3 regions of the Bradyrhizobium sp. CW1 genome follow, and region 1 is predicted to be linked to each of the others. Evidence: predicted binding sites of a transcription regulator. Region 1 holds the regulator's gene; each other region holds the start of a gene.
The links. Region 1 encodes HrcA, which represses chaperone genes, less so after heat shock. Its sites were predicted from a motif close to GTTAGCACTCNCNNNNNGNGAGTGCTAAC; they were not measured.
Positions count from the first base shown of each region.

Region 2: the regulator HrcA is predicted to act here: its motif matches at 3,974-4,002, upstream of IVB54_RS33310 (co-chaperone GroES).
Region 3: the regulator HrcA is predicted to act here: its motif matches at 5,183-5,211, upstream of IVB54_RS15060 (co-chaperone GroES).

Region 1 covers NZ_CP064684.1:8,236,424-8,243,602, forward strand. The annotation lists gene dnaK (molecular chaperone DnaK) at 1-471, opposite strand, end outside; gene IVB54_RS39285 (hypothetical protein) at 866-1,807, shown strand; gene pncA (bifunctional nicotinamidase/pyrazinamidase) at 1,954-2,676, shown strand; gene grpE (nucleotide exchange factor GrpE) at 2,819-3,436, opposite strand; gene hrcA (heat-inducible transcriptional repressor HrcA) at 3,533-4,621, opposite strand; gene rph (ribonuclease PH) at 4,803-5,516, shown strand; gene rdgB (RdgB/HAM1 family non-canonical purine NTP pyrophosphatase) at 5,528-6,163, shown strand; gene hemW (radical SAM family heme chaperone HemW) at 6,150-7,179, shown strand, end outside.
Region 2 covers NZ_CP064684.1:6,931,265-6,938,443, forward strand. The annotation lists gene IVB54_RS33300 (pyridoxal-phosphate dependent enzyme) at 1-325, shown strand, start outside; gene IVB54_RS33305 (hypothetical protein) at 429-923, opposite strand; gene IVB54_RS33310 (co-chaperone GroES) at 4,046-4,360, shown strand; gene groL (chaperonin GroEL) at 4,445-6,103, shown strand; gene IVB54_RS33320 (prolyl oligopeptidase family serine peptidase) at 6,353-6,697, opposite strand.
Region 3 covers NZ_CP064684.1:3,106,815-3,113,993, reverse strand. The annotation lists gene IVB54_RS15090 (MFS transporter) at 1-252, opposite strand, end outside; gene IVB54_RS15085 (nucleoside transporter C-terminal domain-containing protein) at 411-1,661, shown strand; gene IVB54_RS15080 (hypothetical protein) at 1,765-2,031, shown strand; gene IVB54_RS15075 (tetratricopeptide repeat protein) at 2,047-3,891, shown strand; gene IVB54_RS15070 (cupin domain-containing protein) at 3,904-4,443, opposite strand; gene IVB54_RS15065 (usg protein) at 4,593-4,880, opposite strand; gene IVB54_RS15060 (co-chaperone GroES) at 5,254-5,568, shown strand; gene groL (chaperonin GroEL) at 5,613-7,179, shown strand, end outside.

The DNA of each region.
Region 1 (7,179 bases):
GGCGTCCTTGGTCGCCTGGCGCTGGGCGTCGTTGAAGTAGGCGGGCACGGTGATGACGGCCTGGTCGACCTTCTGGCCGAGATGGGCTTCCGCGGTCTCCTTCATCTTCTGCAGGATGAACGCCGAGACCTGCGAGGGCGAGTAGGTCTGGCCGTCGGCCTCGACCCAGGCGTCGCCGTTGGAAGCCTTCACGATCTTGTACGGAACGAGCTTCTTGTCCTTCTCGACCATCGGGTCGTCGTAGCGGCGGCCGATCAGGCGCTTCACTGCGAAGAACGTGCGCTCGGGATTGGTGACGGCCTGGCGCTTGGCCGGCTGGCCGACGAGGCGCTCACCGTCGTCCGTCACGGCGACGATCGAAGGCGTCGTGCGCATGCCTTCGGAATTCTCGATGACTTTGGCGTTCTTGCCATCCATTACGGCGACGCACGAATTCGTGGTGCCGAGGTCGATCCCGATGACCTTTCCCATGGTCCTGTATCCTTGTTTTTGCGGCAGGCTGGCTGGGCCCAGAAGGCACCCGAACCGAAACCCCCTAAGATCAAACATTCGCGATATTGCGATGGTTGGGGGTCATATAGGAGGGGGGGAGGTGCCTGCAAGGACCGAACGCAAGTTTCGGCCGTGAAAACATTGGGTTTTGGAAGAACATATCCGGGCTGCACCGCCCTTGCGGGTGAGGAATTATTAACAGGTCCGCGATTGGCCGGCATCCGCTACCGCATCCCGCCCCGCCCTGTTGCGGCCAGACCAAAACCGTTAAAAGGCGGGCAGCCGGCCGGGCTCGTCCTCGGGCTGCCTCGCGCGACAAAGCGGCCGGCTGGCCACCATCGAACGGCCTCAATGTGAACCAATCAGAGTGCCCATGAAGCTGATCCGCCCCCTCGCCGCGCTCGCCCTCCTCGTCGCCTCTACGCTTCCGGCTCTGGCCGCCGACGCCGTTTTCCCACCCGGCTTGCGCCTCGGCATGGTGCCATTGGTCGGCCTCAGCACGGCCAAGACCTTTCCCGGCTTCGAGAGCGAGGACGGCAACGTCAAGGTGCTGATCACGGAGCTGCCGCCGGCCGCCTATGGCGAGGTCGTGAGCGCCTTCAACTCCAACCCGGCCGGCACCAACGGCGTCAAGCAGGACAAGATCGAGACGCCCGCGGGCGTGGCCTATTTCACCACGGAGAGCGGCAAGGCGGGCGAGACGCCAGTGCGGCGCTATTCGATGATCGTGCCGGGCGCCGGCTTCTCCGGCTACGTCGCGGTGCAGATTCCGGAGAATGCGATCAAGATCTACACCGACGAGGCGGTGCGGCAGATGTTCGCGAGCGTCGTCACCCGGAAGCAGGTCTCGGCCGAAGAGCAGATCGCACTGATGCCGTTCAAGATCACCGATCTCGCCGACTTCAAGGACGTCCGCACGCTGGCGCCGGGCTCGAGTATCATCCTGGCCGACGGCGACGAGAGCTCCGGCTATGAATCGAAGCCGTTTATCATCCTCGGCGTGATTGGCGCCACACCGCAAGCCGCCGACGACCGCGCCCGCTTCGCCCAAGAGGCGGCGCTCCAGATTCCCGGCGTGCGCGAGTCGCGCGTCACCATGTCCGAGCCGATCCGCATCAGCGGCCAGCAGGGTTTCGAGACCCGGATCGACGGCGTCAGCGGCAAGGACAAGACGCCGGTGACCGTGGTGCAGTGGATCCGCTTCAGCAGCGGCGGCGCCTCGCTGCGCATCATCGCCAGCGCCCCGCGCGAGCAATGGCCGGCCGCCTTCACCCGCTTCCGCGCGGTCCGCGACGGCATCCAGCCGAAGGGCTAGCAGCATCCGCAAGCGGGAGAGGTGCACCGAACCCGCGGCTCAAGCCCAACCACTCACCAAAGCCGGCTGCATTTTCGGGCTTCTGTTCGTATACGAACGGAACTAGGCTCCCCCTCCGTTGAGTTCATCCTGGAGGGAGGCGAATGATGCTGGATCGGCGACAAGTCTTGGCGGCGCTCGGGACGAGCGCGCTCGTGGCGCTCGCGCCAACCGCAATTCTGGCAGCGGCATCGATCAAGCCGGACGATGCATCCGCGCTGCTCGTGATCGACGTGCAGAATTGCTTCCTGCCCGGCGGCAGCCTCGCCGTGAAGGAAGGCGAGCAGGTGGTGCCCGTCATCAACAAGATCTCGAAAGCATTTTCGAACGTGGTGATGACGCAGGACTGGCACACGCAAGGCCATATTTCCTTCGCGTCAGTCCACGCCGGCAAGAAGCCGTTCGAGACCGTCGATCTTCCCTACGGCAAGCAGGTGCTGTGGCCCGACCATTGCGTGCAGGGCACCGACGGCGCCGCGCTGTCGAAAGACCTTGCGATCCCGCACGCCGAGCTCATCATCCGCAAGGGTTTTCACAAGGACGTCGACAGCTATTCGGCCTTCCTCGAAGCCGACGGCAAGACCTCGACCGGTCTCGCCGGCTATCTGAAGGCGCGCAAGATCAAGCGCGTCTTCGTCGCGGGGCTGGCGACGGATTTCTGCGTCGCCTGGACCGCGCTCGACGCGCGCAAGGCGGGCTTCGAGGTCTATGTGGTGGAAGACGCCTGCCGCGGCATCGACAATCAGGGTTCGCTGGCAAAAGCCTGGGCCGACATGGCAAAGGCCGGCGTGAAGCGGATTCAGTCCGCGGATATCGCGGCGAGCGCGTAGGCCCGGTCAAAAAACTGCAAGACCCTCAGCCTGAGGAGCGCGCTTCTTCGCGCGCGTCTCGAAGGATGAAGGCCGCGCTGCAGCAGCGCGGCCTGCATGGTTCGAGACGGCGCTGACGCGCCTCCTCGCCATGAGGATCGACTTAGTTGGCCGCGCCGTTCGGCTCGTTGCTGTTGGCAGCGGGCGCAACCTTGGCGCCGCCCTTGGCGACACCGACCAAGGCGGGACGCAGCACGCGCTCGCCGATGGTGTAGCCGGCCTGCATGACCTGCACGACCGTGCCTGCGGGCACCGACGCATCGGGCACCTCGAACATCGCCTGCTGGAAGTTCGGGTCGAACTTCTGGCCCGAGGGGTCGAACTTCTTCACGCCGTGTTTTTCCAGCGCGCTGAGCAGCGAGCGCTCAGTCAGCTCGACGCCCTCGATCAGCGAGGCGAGGCCTGCATCGGCCGCCGCACGGGCTTCGGCCGGAACGGCATCGAGCGCGCGCTGCAGGTTGTCGGCGATGTCGAGCACGTCGCGGGCAAAGCCGGTGATGCCGTAGAGGCGGGCATCCGCGACCTCCTTGGTGGTCCGCTTGCGCAAATTCTCCATTTCGGCCAGCGTCCGCAGCATGCGGTCGCGCGCCTCGGCGACTTCCTTCTGCAGAAGCTCGACGGAGCCGGGCTCGGGATCGTCGGGCATGATGTAGGGTTTTGACACCACGGGCTCGCCGGCCGCAGCACTCGTGTCTTCGGGTTGCCGGTCTCGATCGGTCATCGGCTCTCTTTTCGCATTCGTCTCAGGGGGTTTCTGGCCCGGATATCGTGCTTCGGGCGGCGAAAATCAAGCGCCCGTGATCGGCCCGGCCGCCGGTCAGCCCCCCAAGAGCCGGCTGACGATGCGGGCAGCGTAGTCCACGGTGGGGATCACGCGGGCATAATTCAGCCGCGTCGGCCCGATCACGCCCAAAACGCCGACGATATGGCCGGCGGCGTCCCGATAGGGCGAGATGATGGTGGACGAACCCGACAGCGAGAACAGCTTGTTCTCACTGCCGATGAAGATCCGCACGCCTTCCGCGGTTTCGGCCCGGCCGAGCAGGTCGATCACGCCGCGCTTGGTCTCGAGATCGTCGAACAGCAGGCGAACGCGCTCGAGATCCTCCAGCGCATGCAAATCCTCGAGCAGATTGGCGTGGCCGCGGACGATGAGCTGACGATCCTCGTTCTCGCCGCCGGACCAGCTGGCGATGCCGGCCGAGATCACCTTGTGCGTCAGCTGATCGAGCTCGGTGCGCGCCTCTCCGAGCGCGGTCTCGAGCTCCAGCCGCGCCTCGGCCAGGGTCCGGCCCCGAATGCGGGCATTGAGGAAGTTGCCGGCTTCGGTCAACGCCGAGGATGGAACTCCCGGCGGCAGCGTCAACACGCGATTTTCGACCTGCCCGTCCTCGCCGACCAGGATCACCAATGCCTTTTCCGGTTCCAAGCGGACGAATTCGATATGTTTCAGCCGCGCATTGGATTTCGGCGTCAGCACGACGGCGGCGGCGCGGGTCAGGCCGGAGAGCCGCGTCAATGCCTCCTCGAGCGCAGCCTCCACCGATTGCGCGTGGCCGACGGAGGTCAACTGGCTCTGGATCGCCTGCCGTTCACTGTCATTGAGGTCGCCGACCTGCATCAGGGCATCGACGAAGAACCGCAGGCCAAGTTCCGTCGGCAATCGGCCGGCGGAGGTGTGCGGGGCGTAGATTAGGCCAAGCTGTTCCAGATCGGCCATGACGTTGCGGACCGAGGCCGGCGAAAGCGGCATGGCAATCAGGCGCGAAATATTGCGCGAGCCCACCGGCTCCCCGGTCGCGAGATAGCTTTCGACGATTTGACGAAAGATGTCGCGGGAACGCTCGTTGAGCTGGGCGAGGCCCGCGCGCGGCGCGATCAGATGGATCGGATCGTGATGGGCCACAGACGGTAACTCCTCTAAGACACAGGTAATTTGTCTATCCCGGATGCTTCTGACAAGCGTGGCGTTGGCGGATTGGAAATCGGGGGTGAAGAAGGCCTCGATCTTCCCCCTTGCCGCCCACCCTCACCCCCCCTACAAGCACCGCCAACAGCACTTTTTTGAGAGTTTTGGAGGATTTCCCATGCGGCCAAGCCGCCGTGCGCCCGACGAATTGCGCCCCGTGACGCTGGAGCGCGGCGTGGTCAAATATGCGGAAGGCTCGTGCCTGGTGAAATTCGGCGACACTCACGTGCTGGTCACCGCCACGCTGGAAGACCGCCTGCCGCCATGGCTGAAGGGCCAGGGCCGCGGCTGGGTCACCGCCGAATACGGCATGCTGCCGCGCGCGACCTCGGAACGCACCCGCCGCGAGGCCTCCGCCGGAAAGCAGAGCGGCCGCACCGTCGAAATCCAGCGCCTGATCGGCCGCTCGCTTCGCACCATCATCAATCTCGAAGCGCTCGGTGAGCGCCAGATCACGGTCGATTGCGACGTGCTCCAGGCCGACGGCGGCACCCGCACCGCCTCGATCACCGGTGCCTGGGTCGCGCTCGCCGATTGCGTCAGCTGGATGAAGGCGCGCAACATGGTCAAGGCCAATGTGTTGCGCGACAACGTCGCCGCGATCTCCTGCGGCATCTACAAGGGCACGCCCGTGCTCGACCTCGACTATGCCGAGGACTCCGAAGCCGACACCGACGCCAATTTCGTCATGACCGGCGATGGCCGCATCATCGAGGTCCAGGGCACCGCGGAACGCGAGCCATTCACGGAAGCCGAGTTCCTGGCGTTGATGGCGCTGGCGCGCAAGGGCGTCGCGCGTCTCGTGGACTTGCAGAAACTGGCGGTAGCGTAGTCAATAGCCCGATGCACCGCCGAATCACCGGAAAGCTGGTTATCGCGACCCATAATCCCGGCAAGCTCGCCGAGATGAAGGAGCTACTCGCGCCTTACGGCATCGAAGCAGTGTCGGCCGGCGAGCTCGGCCTTCCCGAGCCGGAAGAAACCGGAAACGATTTCCGCAGCAATGCCGCGATCAAGGCGATCGCGGCGGCGCAGGCAACGAAGCTGCCGTCTTTCGCCGATGATTCCGGCATCGTGGTCGACGCGCTCGACGGCGCGCCCGGCATCTACTCGGCGCGCTGGGCCGGCCCGAACAAGGATTTTGCCGCAGCGATGGCGCAGATCGAGCGTCTGTTGCAGGAGCGCGGCGCGACCACGCCGGCCAAACGCAAGGCGCACTTCGTTTCCGCGCTCTGCGTTGCATGGCCCGACGATCATCTCGAAGAGGTCGAGGGGCGCGTCGACGGCACGCTGGTGTGGCCGCCGCGCGGCACCGCCGGCTTCGGCTACGACCCGATGTTTTTGCCCGACGGCCATAGCCGCACCTTCGGCGAGATGGAGAGCATCGAGAAGCACGGCCTGCCGCCGCTCGGTCTCGGCCTGTCGCATCGTGCCCGCGCCTTCGTGAAACTGGCGGAGATCTGCCTTGAGCCGCGCTAAGGAAGCCTTCGGCGTCTACGTGCACTGGCCGTTCTGCCTGTCGAAGTGCCCCTATTGCGACTTCAACAGCCACGTTCGCCACGCCCCGATCAACGAGCCGCGGTTTGCGTCAGCATTCGCGCGCGAAATCGCTGCGACCGCCGAGCGCGCGCCCGGACGCGAAGTCACCTCGATCTTTCTCGGCGGCGGTACGCCCTCGCTCATGCAGCCTGCAACCGTCGGCGCTGTGCTCGACGCCATCGGCAAGCACTGGACCGTGGCGAAAGACGTCGAAGTCACGCTGGAGGCAAACCCGACCAGCGTCGAGGCTACGCGCTTCGCCGGCTATCGCGCCGCCGGCGTCAACCGCGTCTCGCTCGGCGTGCAGGCGCTCGACGATGCCTCGCTGAAAGCGCTCGGCCGCATGCACAGCGCGCGCGAGGCCCTCGATGCCGTCGCTATCGCGCGCCGCTCGTTCGATCGCTATTCGTTCGACCTGATCTACGCCCGTCCCGACCAGACGCCGGCGATGTGGGCCGATGAATTGCGTCTCGCGATCGGCGAGGCGGCCGAGCATCTGTCGCTCTATCAATTGACGATCGAAGAAGGCACGCCGTTCTTCGGCCTACATCAAGCCGGCAAGCTGAAGACGCCGGATGAAGCGGTCGCACGCGCGCTCTACGACGTCACGCAGGAGACCTGCGACAGGCTCGGCCTGCCCGCCTACGAGATTTCAAATCACGCGCGGCGCGGCGCCGAGTGCCGGCACAATCTGGTCTACTGGCGCGGCGAAGAATATGCCGGCATCGGCCCCGGCGCCCATGGCCGCCTCGACATCGACGGTATCAGGCACGCGACCGCCACCGAGAAGCGCCCCGAAGCCTGGCTGATGCGGGTCGAGACCAACGGCCACGGCGTCGTCACCGACGATCTCCTCAACAGCGAAGAGCGCGCCGACGAATTCCTGCTTATGGGATTGCGCCTCGCCGAGGGCATCGACCCCGAGCGTTACAAAGCGCTCTCCGGCCGCTCACTCG
Region 2 (7,179 bases), 1.3 Mb from region 1:
CGCGGCCGGTCGCCCGATTCGGGTGATGGGCGATCTCCGAACATCCGCGGAGATGCTCTCCTGCGGCCAGGCGAGTGCGGCCGCCGTTGCGGTGCTCAGGCGTCACGGCGCTCGCGCCATCACCGTGCCCGAGGCGGAATTGGTGGATGCTGTCCGCGTACTCTCCGCCCACGATGGCCTTGCCACCACGCCGTCCGGTGCAGCGGGCCTGGCGGGTGCCATGGCTGCCCTCGCAGACCCGAGCCATACAAGGGATCTCGGACTCGACCGGTTGAGCCGCATTCTCGTCCTCCTCACCGAACGCGCCTGGGAGGACCGAACGTGAGCACCGCAATCTTCGCTCCTAGTTCGACTTGCATCCTCTCAGTGACGCCATGTCCGGCAGGCTCGACGCTTCATCACTGGATCATCGGCGGTCCGTCTCCGGCTCAAGAACCCAGCGGCGCGCCCCCGAGGGAAACGGGCCCTTCTGCTTTAGGCGGGCGAGTGGCTCTTGTAGTTGGCTTTGAAGCGGCCTGGGCTACTGGCGCACGAATATCTGCAGGAAGATGCGCAGCAATGTTCTGCAGAGACTCAATTCTTGAGGTCAGGGCTGCGATTTGATCTAACATGCGTTTCAAATCGGCTTGCTGCGCATCGATGTTGCGGTTGAGCGCTGAAATCTCCTCGCTCGCCTGCTGTTGCCCCGACCGAATCTCCGAAAGGGCCGCTTTGTCTTCAGGTGACAACGCCGGCATTGGGACGACTTCACGTGCCACTAGCGCCTCGATCATTCGGTCGATATGGGGCCGGTAAAATTGACCCCCAACGCATAGCCCGATGAAGATGGCGACAAATCCAACAACCCACGGAAGGCGTCTTGATGACGTCTGCAAGACGGGCGGCAACTCCGAACCGTTCGCTTGATCAATCACATCCATCATTCTTTCTCTCGATCTATATTGGCTCTCGTTGCCGCCGTAGTAGATGACGGTCAAGAGCGTCTATGCGAAACTAATTGGTCATGCGCACAAAGATATCGGGAAAGATCATTCCGCTTCAGCGTCCACACGACTCTGCTCGTGCAACGAATCGATGTTTTCCAGCGCCAACAGGCACTCGGCGCATTAACGCTGCACGGGCAACGAAAACACGCACGATACGATCGCGTCCATAGCTCTAAGTACACTCGCGATGGCGCGGGCTCCTCCGCACCAGCGGCAATCTGCCGGGAGCGCTGTCGAAAGATAAACAAGCACGCTCGCAGAAGGCGGGCTCAGCTAGCTTCTCAGATCAACTCTGCGCCCGAACCGATGGCTACAGGCAAAGTTAAAGCTAGCCGACTGAGAGATGACGAATCGCGATCTATAAGAACGGGCATTATCTGCGCGAGTCTAACAGCGAGCCACTTAACCAGGATCATGAGCCAGGAGCCACGGCTCCCCTATGCCGGAATTTACCGGTGTATGGGCTGGCATCGTGAGATCGGCATCGTAGCGGGGCCACGTCTTACCGCCACAAGGACATCATACGCACGCGGTGCATTTTTCAAGCGTGACCACCCGGTTCGCAGACTTACTCGAAATACAAGGAATATCGATTGGCGACTGAGTGGGCCTATCTTTTCGACTTGCAAGCCTAACAGCCTGCATTGAACGCGGCGGCATTTTCGCGGCGAGCTTAGAGCAAGCCCATCAGGTGTCAGCCGTTTCAAATTGCGATGGAATTGCTGGGGAATTCTTCGGAATGCGTGGGTTTCTGGTTTTGTGGCGCAACAGTGTGGGCAGCACGCGGCGGGCACCAAGATGGCTTTGTGCCGCGGCTGACCGCGTCCATGCCGCCAGTCACGTACCCTAGTCTGACGATCGCGGTCGAGTAGCTCGGCCATTTGGCTTTGCCCTCACAGACCCGGGAGCCGGCTTTCCCGCACCCGGCTCTTCCCGGGAGTAACCCGCGTCATTCATTGGATAGATAAAAATGACCTGGGCAGGAAATACCGCGCTCGGCCAAGCCGGTTCTGTTTTGTGATCAGCCGCTTTTTCACCGTTGTGGATCCGTGGCGCGACGCGCGCCTCTTTCAAAGCACTCGACCCGGGCATCCGGCCAAAGTGGGTCATGCGCCGTCATAGTGATGGCGACGCTCGAATGCTACGAACCCTCGCTAGCTCGCGATAGTATTCAACCAGAATGCCAGCCTCACTCGCGTCTCACATGATAGCCCCAACATGAACCGCGGTTCGGACCGACGCCCGGCATACCTGCTAAATCGCTTCGAAGTACCGCTGGCGTTCACAGTCGGAGAGTTGATGTTGAACGGCTTCCCACTCCCATTGCCGGGAACGGGAGAACGCTTCAACTTCCGGTACCGCACCACGTAGCCGTTCGCACTTGCCACGAAGCATCAGCTTCCTTCTAGCATTGAGATGCAGGTTTGAGGGCCACCATCTCGCGTCGCTCACAGGCAAATCAGCCGCTCTACTTACGTGTGAGCGGCGTCTTACGATCCGACGGTGAGCCAAACGCATCTGCCGGACGCGCGTTGCTGTGACCCAGACACAGGGAGCTTCACGGCACTCGTCGATGACCGGGCTCGCCTTGCGTGAGCCTCGGATTTGGGACATTCGCACTGTATGTTGCTCGTTGGGACGGGCTTCGGGTGCCGAAGTCTGTCACCGCCCATTTCGACACCTTACATCTTGACGTAGGGTGCGATTCAAGCCCCTCAGATAGCTTATCGTGTGAAATTTTCGGACAATGCGGCTGTGTCGCATGTAATCCGAGGCGCCACAGTATGTGTACGATGTCCAAGATGAATCCTATCAAGCTCCAAAGCTAAAGACGCGCTCGAAGCACAAGGCAGGCAAATGAGCGCTAGGGCTTGTTGAAGGAGAGCGCTTGTCGTGACCGCAGGTATAAGAGCCGCCCGATTACGTCGTTAGGGCCGCATTATCATGTCCACATCACGCCGACCAAGTCCGCAGACCAGACGGCTCTGCTACAAGGCCTGGCGGACCTGGGGCGAACTTAGATTCACCTGACTAGTTTCGGAGTCCGTATCCCTCCGGCGGCGCCCGGCGGCGGCCGTCTTGTGTAGTTTGAAGTTTAGCTTTGAGGTCACGTAGCGATAGGGCGCCGAACGTCGTTGGCGACGGAGCTGCGACGAGCAGGTTCGCCATTTGCAGGCTTGCGAGACGGTCTGCGGCCTCGCGCGCCGGTACGGGGTGGCTTACAGCCTGCTGTTCACCAGGCGCCGACAAGCGCACCAGGGGCGACCGGGCGGAGATTTCGTGCCAGCTCTTGTTCCTGTCGAGATCCACACCTACGCTGGCTCCGGTATTGATCAGCACGCCGCCACCGGCGTCTTCGCAGCTCGCCCATCGCTTCAGCATTTAGTTCTACGGTTGCCAGGTCATGGTCGCGGGACAGTTCGGCGAGCTGTTCGCGCATATAGACCTGTCGCGATGCTGGCAGAGGCCTTTCGCGCAAGCCGGGGACATCGGCGCGCTCGCTGTCTGGAGCACGGGCGAGCCGTCCAGCAGCGACTTCGGCGCGCAAAGGTGATCTGAAACTGGAAGCGGTGCCGAACGATCTGAGCACATTCCTGCGCTAGCTCGCGCAGCCAGTGTTGCCTCGCCTCGACGTACTGAGTATCGGATCATGGATCAAGCGGAGCGATACCCCAATTCGCGACCTCTGCGTCAGGTTCTAAACGCATCCCGATCTTAGAACGAAGTCAGCCGACGATTCGCATTTGAGCCCGCACCAGATCGGCGGTCCTTTACCAGCTCGAATTTAGGGCAGAGGAATTGAACTGTTAGGCGAGATTGGGTTGAGACGCAGAGCCGCACGACTCACTCAGAAGAAGGTCGGGTGCTCGGCGGCAAGCGGAGAAAGTGATCTGGGGCAGCCCCCACAGAGATCCGCCGCCCAGCGGATTTTTCCTGCTACAAACACTTGTTCCCCAAAAAATCGGTCCTATTTCAGCTGCGCCTGCGTTGGCACTCGCGGGCCACGATTGCTAGCAATCGGGAAATCTTCAACTGAAGTAAATGCTTAGGAGATCTGCATGGAATTCCGTCCGCTTCACGACCGCGTCGTGGTCAAGCGCATTGACGCAGAAGAAAAGACCGCTGGCGGCATCATCATTCCGGACACTGCCAAGGAAAAGCCTTCGCAAGGTGAAGTCATCGCCGTCGGCCCCGGCGGCCGCGACGAGAGCGGCAAGCTGATCCCGATCGACGTCCTGGTCGGCGACCGCGTCCTGTTCGGCAAGTGGTCCGGCACCGAGGTCAAGATCGACAACGTCGACCTGCTGATCATGAAAGAGAGCGACATCCTGGGCGTTCTCACGGACGCGTCCGCCAAGAAGAAGGCCGCCTAAACCATCGCTCGCACCGCTCATCCTGAGGAGCCCTGCTGGGCGTCGTAAAGGGTGAGACCAAGTAAAACATTCAGGAAGACCCACATGTCAGCCAAAGAAGTCAAGTTCGGCGTAGACGCCCGCGACCGCATGTTGCGCGGCGTCGAAATTCTCAACAACGCGGTGAAGGTCACGCTCGGTCCGAAGGGCCGCAACGTCGTGCTCGACAAGTCGTTCGGCGCTCCCCGCATCACCAAGGACGGCGTCACCGTCGCCAAGGAGATCGAGCTCGAGGACAAGTTCGAGAACATGGGCGCGCAGATGGTGCGCGAAGTCGCCTCCAAGTCCGCCGATGCGGCCGGCGACGGCACCACCACCGCAACCGTGCTCGCGGCTGCGATCGTTCGTGAAGGCGCCAAGTCGGTTGCCGCCGGCATGAACCCGATGGACCTGAAGCGCGGTATCGACCTCGCGGTCGAAGCCGTCGTTGCGGACCTGGTCAAGAACTCCAAGAAGGTCACCTCGAACGACGAGATCGCCCAGGTCGGCACCATCTCGGCCAACGGTGACGCGGAGATCGGCAAGTTCCTCGCCGACGCCATGAAGAAGGTCGGCAACGAGGGTGTCATCACCGTCGAGGAAGCCAAGTCGCTCGAGACCGAGCTCGACGTCGTCGAGGGCATGCAGTTCGACCGCGGCTACATCTCGCCCTACTTCGTCACCAACGCCGACAAGATGCGCGTTGAGATGGACGACGCCTACATCCTCATCAACGAGAAGAAGCTCTCCTCGCTGAACGAGTTGCTGCCGCTGCTCGAGGCCGTGGTGCAGACCGGCAAGCCGCTGGTCATCGTCGCCGAGGACGTCGAAGGCGAAGCGCTTGCCACCCTGGTCGTGAACCGTCTGCGTGGCGGCCTGAAGGTCGCGGCCGTCAAGGCTCCGGGCTTCGGCGATCGCCGCAAGGCCATGCTGCAGGACATCGCAATCCTGACCGGTGGCCAGGCGATCTCGGAAGATCTCGGCATCAAGCTCGAGAACGTCACGCTCAACATGCTCGGTCGCGCCAAGAAGGTGATGATCGACAAGGAGAACACCACGATCGTCAACGGCGCCGGCAAGAAGGCCGACATCGAAGCGCGCGTGGCTCAGATCAAGGCGCAGATCGAGGAAACCACCTCGGACTACGACCGTGAGAAGCTCCAGGAGCGTCTTGCCAAGCTCGCAGGCGGCGTCGCGGTGATCCGCGTCGGCGGCGCGACGGAGGTCGAGGTGAAGGAGCGCAAGGATCGCGTTGATGACGCGATGCATGCGACCCGCGCGGCTGTGGAAGAAGGCATTGTCCCGGGCGGCGGCGTCGCCCTGCTCCGTGCCTCCGAGCAGCTCAAGGGCCTGCGCACCAAGAACGACGACCAGAAGACCGGCGTCGAGATCGTGCGCAAGGCGCTCTCCGCGCCCGCCCGCCAGATCGCGATCAACGCCGGTGAAGACGGCTCGGTGATCGTCGGCAAGGTCCTGGAGAAGGAGCAATACGCCTACGGCTTCGACTCGCAGACGGGCGAGTATGGCAACCTGGTCAGCAAGGGCATCATCGACCCGACCAAGGTGGTCCGCACCGCGATTCAGAACGCAGCCTCGGTTGCGGCTCTGCTGATCACCACGGAAGCCATGGTCGCCGAGCTGCCCAAGAAGGGCGGCGCCGGTCCGGCGATGCCTCCGGGCGGCGGCATGGGCGGCATGGGCGGCATGGGCGGCATGGACTTCTGATCCAACTCTCTCAAAATGCGATCCCCGGCAGAAAAATGCCGGGGGTCATTTTTTTGCTCGCGGCTTTTTCAGTTCGTTGTTCTGATCTCGCGCTATGCGCTCCCGCTATTTGCACTGGCGACCTTAACGAACTCACTCGTCAACCGCACTCAATCCACAAGCCGCCTGGATGCATAGGTCTATTCGGGTGCCAGCCGGCGCGCGTATCCCATGAGATTGGCGGCCGCGCTATGCCCGCCATCGATATTTTCATAGCAGTAATGGGGCTGGCCGAGCGCCGCAAGCCTGGCGGCTGCCTTGCGGCCGTGGGCCGGATGCACGCGATCGTCCTTGTTGGAAGTGAGAATGAACGGGACCGGGTAGGTCTTGCCCAGGACACGCTTCTGACAGGGTGAGTTGGTCTCGATCCAGCCGCGCTGCTCGGGATGGCGGGATCGCCGTATTCGCCGATGTAGGAGGAGCCTGCGCGAACTTGGTGAACCGAAACATGTCGAACAGCGCCACCTGCACGATCGCTGCGTTGAAGCGGTCCCGGCGCTGAGTAATCGCGGTGCCCACCAGCAGACCTCCGTCGCTGCCGCCGACCACGCCCATCGGCGCGGAGAGGTGACTTTCCGACGGATTAAGTCCTCCGCAAAGGCGATGAAATCATCCATGCCCGCCGCTTCGTTGCCGCCTGGGCCGCCTCGTGCCAGCGCGGCCCAAACTTGCCGCCGCCCCGCAGGTTCGCGACGACATATGCACTGCCCTGCTCGGGCCAGAGCCGGCCCGTCGCTCCGGCAAAGGATGGCAGGAGGGTGGCGAGGACTCCGCCATAACCATTGTAAAGAGTTCGGATCTCCGCTCCGAACCTCGCGTTCTTCGGACGTACCAGAAAGTAGGTGCGGGTCCTGGCCGCGCTAGCTGTCAAGCCTGGTACGCGCCCAGATGCCGCGCATGTGATTCTTGTCCTGATATTGCTGCGATCCCCCCGTTCCAACGAAACATACCAAATCCGGTCTTTGGCCTGAAGCATGCTGAGCGCCTCCTCAAAGAAGCGGCGATTGCACGGATCTGATTGGAGCACGCCGAGCGTC
Region 3 (7,179 bases), 3.2 Mb from region 1:
CTCGTAGCGGTCGGCGGCATGGCCGGCGATGAACACCAGCAGCGCCGTGGGCAGGAATTGCACGAGGCCGACCATGCCGAGATCGAAGGCCGAGCCGGTGAGATCGTAGATCTGCCAGCCGATCGCGACCGCCGCAATCTGGCTGGAGAAACGCGACAGGCTGCGCGAGAGCAGAAAGAACAGAAAGGCGCGATGGGAGAGGAGCGCGCGGGCACTGACCGGCGGGTTTCCCGATATGGGCTGGTCTGGCATCGCCTCTTCGGTCACGCTCGGGCTATCCGGCTCCTGATGTCGACGTGCTCCGCGTGGCTGACGCGGACCTGCTTGTCAACAGCGAGACGCTTCGACAATCTCCCGGCATTGCGTTTGCAACGCAGGGGTGGCCATAATCATCGGGGTTTGGGGAAATCATGCTGCGGCTGCAATCGGCACTCGGCGTTTTCGCATTGCTGTTGATCGCCTTGGTCCTGAGCGAGAATCGCCGCGCGGCCTCGCTGCGCCAGGCGGCGATCGGCCTCGTCGCCACCTTCGTCACCGCGATCGTTCTCCTGAAGGTGCCCGTCGTCGCGCGCGCGTTCGGTGCCATCAACGACGCGGTGGGCGCGATCTCGGCGGCCTCGCGCGCCGGCTCCTCCTTCGTGTTCGGCTATGTCGGCGGCGGTCCCCTGCCCTTCGACCTGAAAGCACCGGGTGCCGATTTCGTCCTGGCGTTCCAGGCGCTGCCGATCGTGCTGGTCATGAGCGTGCTGACGACGCTCTTGTTCTATTGGCGCGTGCTGCCGCCGGTCGTGCGCGGCATGGCCTGGCTGCTGGAGCGGACGCTCGGCGTCGGCGGCGCGGTCGGACTCTCGACCGCCGCCAACATCTTTCTCGGCATGGTCGAGGCGCCGCTGTTCGTGCGGCCTTATCTCGCGCAAATGACCCGCAGCGAGTTGTTCCTGGTGATGACCGGCGGCATGGCCGGCATCGCCGGCACGGTGCTGGTGCTGTATGCGACGCTCCTTGCTCCCCTCATTCCCGACGCAGCCGCCCATTTCGTCATCGCCTCGGTGCTGGGTGCCCCGGCCGCGATCCTGGTCAGCCTCATCATGGTGCCGGAGACGTCCGACAAGCGCACCGGCGGCGCGCTGGAGGCTCCCGAGATGGAGGTCTCCAGCACGATGGACGCGATCGTGAAAGGGACGGGCGCGGGGATCGAGCTGCTGATCAACATCGTCGCCATGCTGCTGGTGCTGGTGGCGCTGGTCTATCTCGTCAATGCGATCCTCGGCCTGCTGCCTGATGTCGGCGGCGCTGCGATCTCGTTGCAGCGCCTGCTCGGCCTCGTGATGGCGCCGGTGTGCTGGCTCATGGGATTGCCGTGGGATCAGGCGATCACCGCCGGCAGCCTGATGGGCACGAAAACCGTGCTGAACGAGCTGATCGCCTATGTCGACTTCTCGAAGCTGCCGCCCGGCACGCTCGATCCGCGCTCGCGCCTGATCATGCTCTATGCGATGTGCGGCTTCGCCAATTTCGCCAGCCTCGGCATCATGATCGGCGGTCTCGGCGTGATGGCGCCGGAACGGCGCGAGGAAATCAATGCGCTCGGGCTGAAGTCGATCGTGTCGGGAACGCTGACGACGTGCCTGATGGGAGCAGTGGTGGGGGTGTTGACGTGAAGCTTGTGTGAGGCTGGCGCCCTCGCAGCTCCGATGGGGCGCAGCGCAATCGCGACAATCCTTCCATGTTAATCTGTTCAGGAGATTCGGCTGGAATTGATTCATGAGCAACAGCGCAGGCCAGCGGGCATTTCAAAATGCCCGGCTTCAGAAACGGCAAAAAGCCGAGCTAGGGCCGTTGCTCGCGCGCGCCCTCCAGCTGCACAAGGCGGGACTTCTCCCCGAGGCAAAGACGGCCTATCGCGAACTCCTGGAGCTTGCGCCCGACCAATTCATCGCGCTGCATTTGCTGGGCGCTTTGGAGTCTGAATCCAAAAACTATCGGCAGGCGCAAATTTTGCTGAGCCGAGCGGTGGCCTTGGATCCGTGATCTGCCGAAGCCCATATGAGCCTGGGCGTCGCGCTCAACGGGCTGAAACGTCACAATGAGGCCCGCGAGAGCTATCGGAAGGCCCTCGCCCTTCGACCCAACTACGCCTTGGCCCTGTCCAATCTCGGCAACGCAAGCGCGGCCCTTGAACTTTACCAGGAAGCGCTCGAGAGCTACGACAAGGCGCTCGCAATCGACGGAAGACTTTCCGAAGCCCATAACGGCCGGGGTTGGGCGCTCTGCCGTGTGCGCGCCTATGACGAAGCGATCGCAAGCTTAAACCGCGCGCTATCGATCAAGCCTGACTACGCCTCGGCGCTGTCGACCCGCGCCGTTGCATTGCGGGAGCTTCAGCGATTTGACGAAGCCATGGCGGATTGCAATCGCGCAATCGCCCTCGCACCCGACGACGCGAATGGATGGCTCTGGCGGGCCAGTATCTTGCTCCTGACCCGGCAAGTTGCCGAAGCATTGTCCGATTGCGAGAAGGCTCTCGCGGCCGATCCCGGCTTCTCTCAGGCCCACAGCCTGCTCGGCCAATGTCTCGCGGCACTTGGCCGGGTCGACGAAGCCCTCGCCAGTTTCGACAGAGCTCTCGACATCGAGCCTGATCAGAGCACGATCTCCAGCAAGATATTCACCCTCGATTTCATGGCCGACGCCAGCGTTGCGCAGCATCAGCAAGCGCGACATGTATGGTGGGAGCAGATCGGCGCGAAGATCGCCTCGGCAGCGGCGGGACCGCATGAGAACAGCCGCGATCCGGATCGCCGTCTGGTGCTGGGTTATGTCTCGTCGGATTTTCACACACATTCAGCGGCGTTCATTTTCAAGCCGGTCCTGCAGCACCATGATCGGGCACAGTTCGAGATCGTGTGCTACGCTTGTTCACCGAAAACGGACGCGACGACCCGCGAGTTTCAGGGGATCGCCGATCGCTGGCGCGACGCCTCGCAATGGTCCGACGATCGCCTCGCCGCTCAGATCCGCGCCGACGGCGTCGATATCCTGATCGATCTGTCCGGCCACACCAGCGGAAACCGCCTCGGTGTGTTTGCGCGCAAACCGGCACCTGTTCAGGCGCATGGCTGGGGCCATGGTACCGGGACCGGGTTGCCAACCATCGATTATCTATTCTCGGACCCGGTCGCGATTCCTGCCGCGGTTCGGCATCTGTTTGCGGAGACCATCGTTGACCTGCCGTGCTTTGTGACGCTGGCGCCGCTGCCACCCGGGATTGCGCGGGCGCCGACGCCGGCGCTCGCGAACGGCTTCATCACATTCGGTGTCTTCAACCGCATCAGCAAGATTTCGAACGAGGCGGTGGAAGTCTGGTCTAGGATTCTCGAGCGGGTGCCGGGTTCGCGACTGCTGATCAAGGATACTGCACTGGACGCTCAGCTGGTCCGCGACAATCTGCTGGCGCGGTTTGCCGCTTGCCGGTTGCCGGCCGAACGCGTCGATCTGCTCGGAGCCACGTCGCGAGACGAACATCTGGCAACGTTCAATCGCGTCGATATTGGCCTCGACCCATTCCCGCAGAATGGCGGCGTCAGCACGTGGGAAGCCTTGCAGATGGGCGTGCCGGTGGTGGCGAAGCTCGGTCACAGCCTGCCGAGCCGTGCTGCCGGCTCCATCCTCACCGCGCTGGGCCTGCCGGAGTGGGTCGCGGACAGCGATGAGGCCTATGTCGAAATCGCAGCGAGCCGTGGGTTGCAGATCGGCGAGCTCGATAAGTTGCGCGGCGAACTGCCCGGACAGATCAGGGCTGCCGCCGCCGGCAACCCAATCTCATACGTGCAAGCGGTGGACGATGCCTATCGCGCGATGTGGAAACGCTATTGCAACGACGGCGGCTGATCTCCGCCTCGCCTACGCCTTAAACTCCACGGTCCTGAACTCCGCCGGCAGGATCACCTCCAGCAGCTCGACGTCGTCCGAATAGTCCAGGATCATGTGCTTGATCTTCGGCGGCTGGGTCCAGGCGCTACCTTCTTTCATCAGCGTCTCGCCCTCTCCGTCCATATAGGTCTTCACCCAGCCCTTGAGCACGTAGACCATCTGGAATTCGACGTCGTGAAAGTGCAGCTTCGACACTTCGTCCGGATTGCAGGGGCCTTGCAGCCGGATCACGTGCGCCTGCGCGAGGCCGTGGCTGGCGGCGGCGATGCCGAGGTCGCGATATTTCGCGTAGGTACGCAGACCGTCGGCTTTGAAGTCTTCCTCGCGGTGATGGCTGATCGCAATGCGCTGCTTGGGCCGCGCCGGTTTCTTGGCGGATGACTTTGCCGTTGTCGTGGGGGCTTTTGCCTTCACCGCCGTGCGCGCCGTGGATCGTGCTGCGGGTTTGGCCCCGCTACGCTTCTTCACCGCGGCTTGCGATGCGCTGCGCGATTTTGCTTTCTTGGCCATGGGCGGCCTCCCCTGTTGTTATGGGGAGAGGCTAGCACAGAATGCGAAATCGCAGGGTAGGTTAGCGCTAACGTACCCACCACTTCTTTGCGCAAGCGTTGAGGCATGGGGGGTTACACTGACGCTAACCCACCCTACAGCTCCGCCCTTCAATGCAGCCGGAATACGCCGTCCACCGCGCGCAACTCGGCCGGCTTGATCAGCTTGGAATGCGCCACTGTCACCGAGTGAAGCGGTCCGTCGAGCTTTTCCTGCCAGAACGCCAGAAAATCCTTCAGCGCCGGAAATTTCGGAAACATGTCGTAGTCCTGCCAGACGTAAGTCTGGAGCAGCGAGGGATGATCCGGCATCCGGTAGAGAATCTGCGCCGTCGTCATTCCGTAACCCAGCAGCTGTTTCCGGAAATCGTCCGAAACGGCTCCACTCCGCAAGCCCATGCCAACCTCCTTTGCAGGAGCGCATTCAAGGGGTGGCTTTCCGGTGCGCCTTAAGAGCCACCCGCTGCTGATGCGCTCACATAAGAGAAATGTGACGCAAACTGACAATCCATCTCAAGCCCAAAAGTTTAACAAGCTGTTGAAATTCAATGCGTTAGCAGCAGAGCTAGCTCCGTGCTAATACTGCGCCGAGCGCGATTAACGATGGAAAGAGATTTTGGCAGGCGGCGCCTCCGAGTGCTATTTTTCTGCTACAAGCCCTTGCTCCCGCCAAAATCCTGCCTTATCTCAGTTGTGCCTGCGCTGGCACTCGCCGGCGCAGACTGCTAACAACTCAAAATTCCCAAATCGTGCAAAAGCTTAGGAGAACTGCATGAATTTCCGTCCGCTTCACGACCGCGTCGTGGTCAAGCGCATCGACGCAGAAGAGAAGACCGCTGGCGGCATCATCATTCCCGACACGGCGAAGGAAAAGCCCTCGCAGGGCGAGATCGTCGCCGTCGGCCCGGGTGGCCGCGACGAAGCTGGCAAGCTGATCCCGATCGACCTGAAGGTCGGCGACCGCGTGCTGTTCGGTAAGTGGTCCGGCACCGAGGTCAAGATCGACAACGTCGACCTGCTGATCATGAAGGAAAGCGACATCATGGGCGTCCTCGACGTCCCCGCTTCCAAGAAGAAGGCGGCCTAAGAGCCCCTCTCTTATCCAGTTAAACACCTAAGGAAAAAATCCAGATGGCAGCTAAAGAAGTCAAATTCTCGGTCGATGCGCGCGACAAGATGCTTCGCGGCGTCGACATTCTCGCCAACGCGGTGAAGGTCACGCTCGGTCCGAAGGGCCGCAACGTCGTGCTCGACAAGTCGTTCGGCGCTCCCCGCATCACCAAGGACGGCGTCACCGTCGCCAAGGAGATCGAGCTCGAGGACAAGTTCGAGAACATGGGCGCGCAGATGGTGCGCGAAGTCGCCTCCAAGTCCGCTGACGCGGCCGGCGACGGCACCACCACCGCGACCGTGCTGGCCCAGGCGATCGTGCGCGAAGGCGCCAAGTCGGTTGCCGCCGGCATGAACCCGATGGATCTGAAGCGCGGTATCGATCTCGCGGTCGAAGCCGTCGTTGCGGACCTCGTCAAGAACTCCAAGAAGGTGACCTCGAACGACGAGATCGCCCAGGTCGGCACCATCTCGGCCAACGGCGACGCGGAGATCGGCAAGTTCCTCGCCGACGCCATGAAGAAGGTCGGCAACGAGGGTGTCATCACCGTCGAGGAAGCCAAGTCGCTCGAGACCGAGCTCGACGTCGTCGAGGGCATGCAGTTCGACCGCGGCTACATCTCGCCCTACTTCGTCACCAACGCCGACAAGATGCGCGTTGAGATGGACGACGCCTACATCCTCATCAACGAGAAGAAGCTCTCCTCGCTGAACGAGCTGCTGCCGCTGCTCGAGGCCGTGGTGCAGACCGGCAAGCCGCTGGTCATCGTCGCCGAGGACGTCGAAGGCGAAGCGCTTGCCACCCTGGTCGTGAACCGTCTCCGTGGCGGCCTGAAGGTCGCGGCCGTCAAGGCTCCGGGCTTCGGCGATCGCCGCAAGGCCATGCTGCAGGACATCGCGATCCTGACCGGTGGCCAGGCGATCTCGGAAGATCTCGGCATCAAGCTCGAGAACGTCACGCTCAACATGCTCGGTCGCGCCAAGAAGGTGATGATCGACAAGGAGAACACCACGATCGTCAACGGCGCCGGCAAGAAGGCCGACATCGAAGCGCGCGTGTCGCAGATCAAGGCGCAGATCGAGGAAACCACCTCGGACTACGACCGTGAGAAGCTCCAGGAGCGTCTTGCCAAGCTCGCAGGCGGCGTCGCGGTGATCCGCGTCGGCGGCGCGACAGAGGTCGAGGTGAAGGAGCGCAAGGATCGCGTTGATGACGCGATGCATGCGACCCGCGCGGCTGTGGAAGAAGGCATCGTCCCGGGCGGCGGCGTCGCCCTGCTCCGTGCCTCCGAGCAGCTCAAGGGCCTGCGCACCAAGAACGACGACCAGAAGACCGGCGTCGAGATCGTGCGCAAGGCGCTCTCCGCGCCCGCTCGCCAGATCGCGATCAACGCCGGCGAAGACGGCTCGGTGATCGTCGGCAAGGTCCTCGAGAACAAGTCGTACGCCTACGGCTTCGACTCCCAGACCGGCGAATATGTCGACCTCGTCAAGAAGGGCATCATCGACCCGACCAAGGTGGTCCGTACCGCGATCCAGAACGCAGCCTCGGTTGCGGCGCTCTTAATCACGACGGAAGCCATGGTCG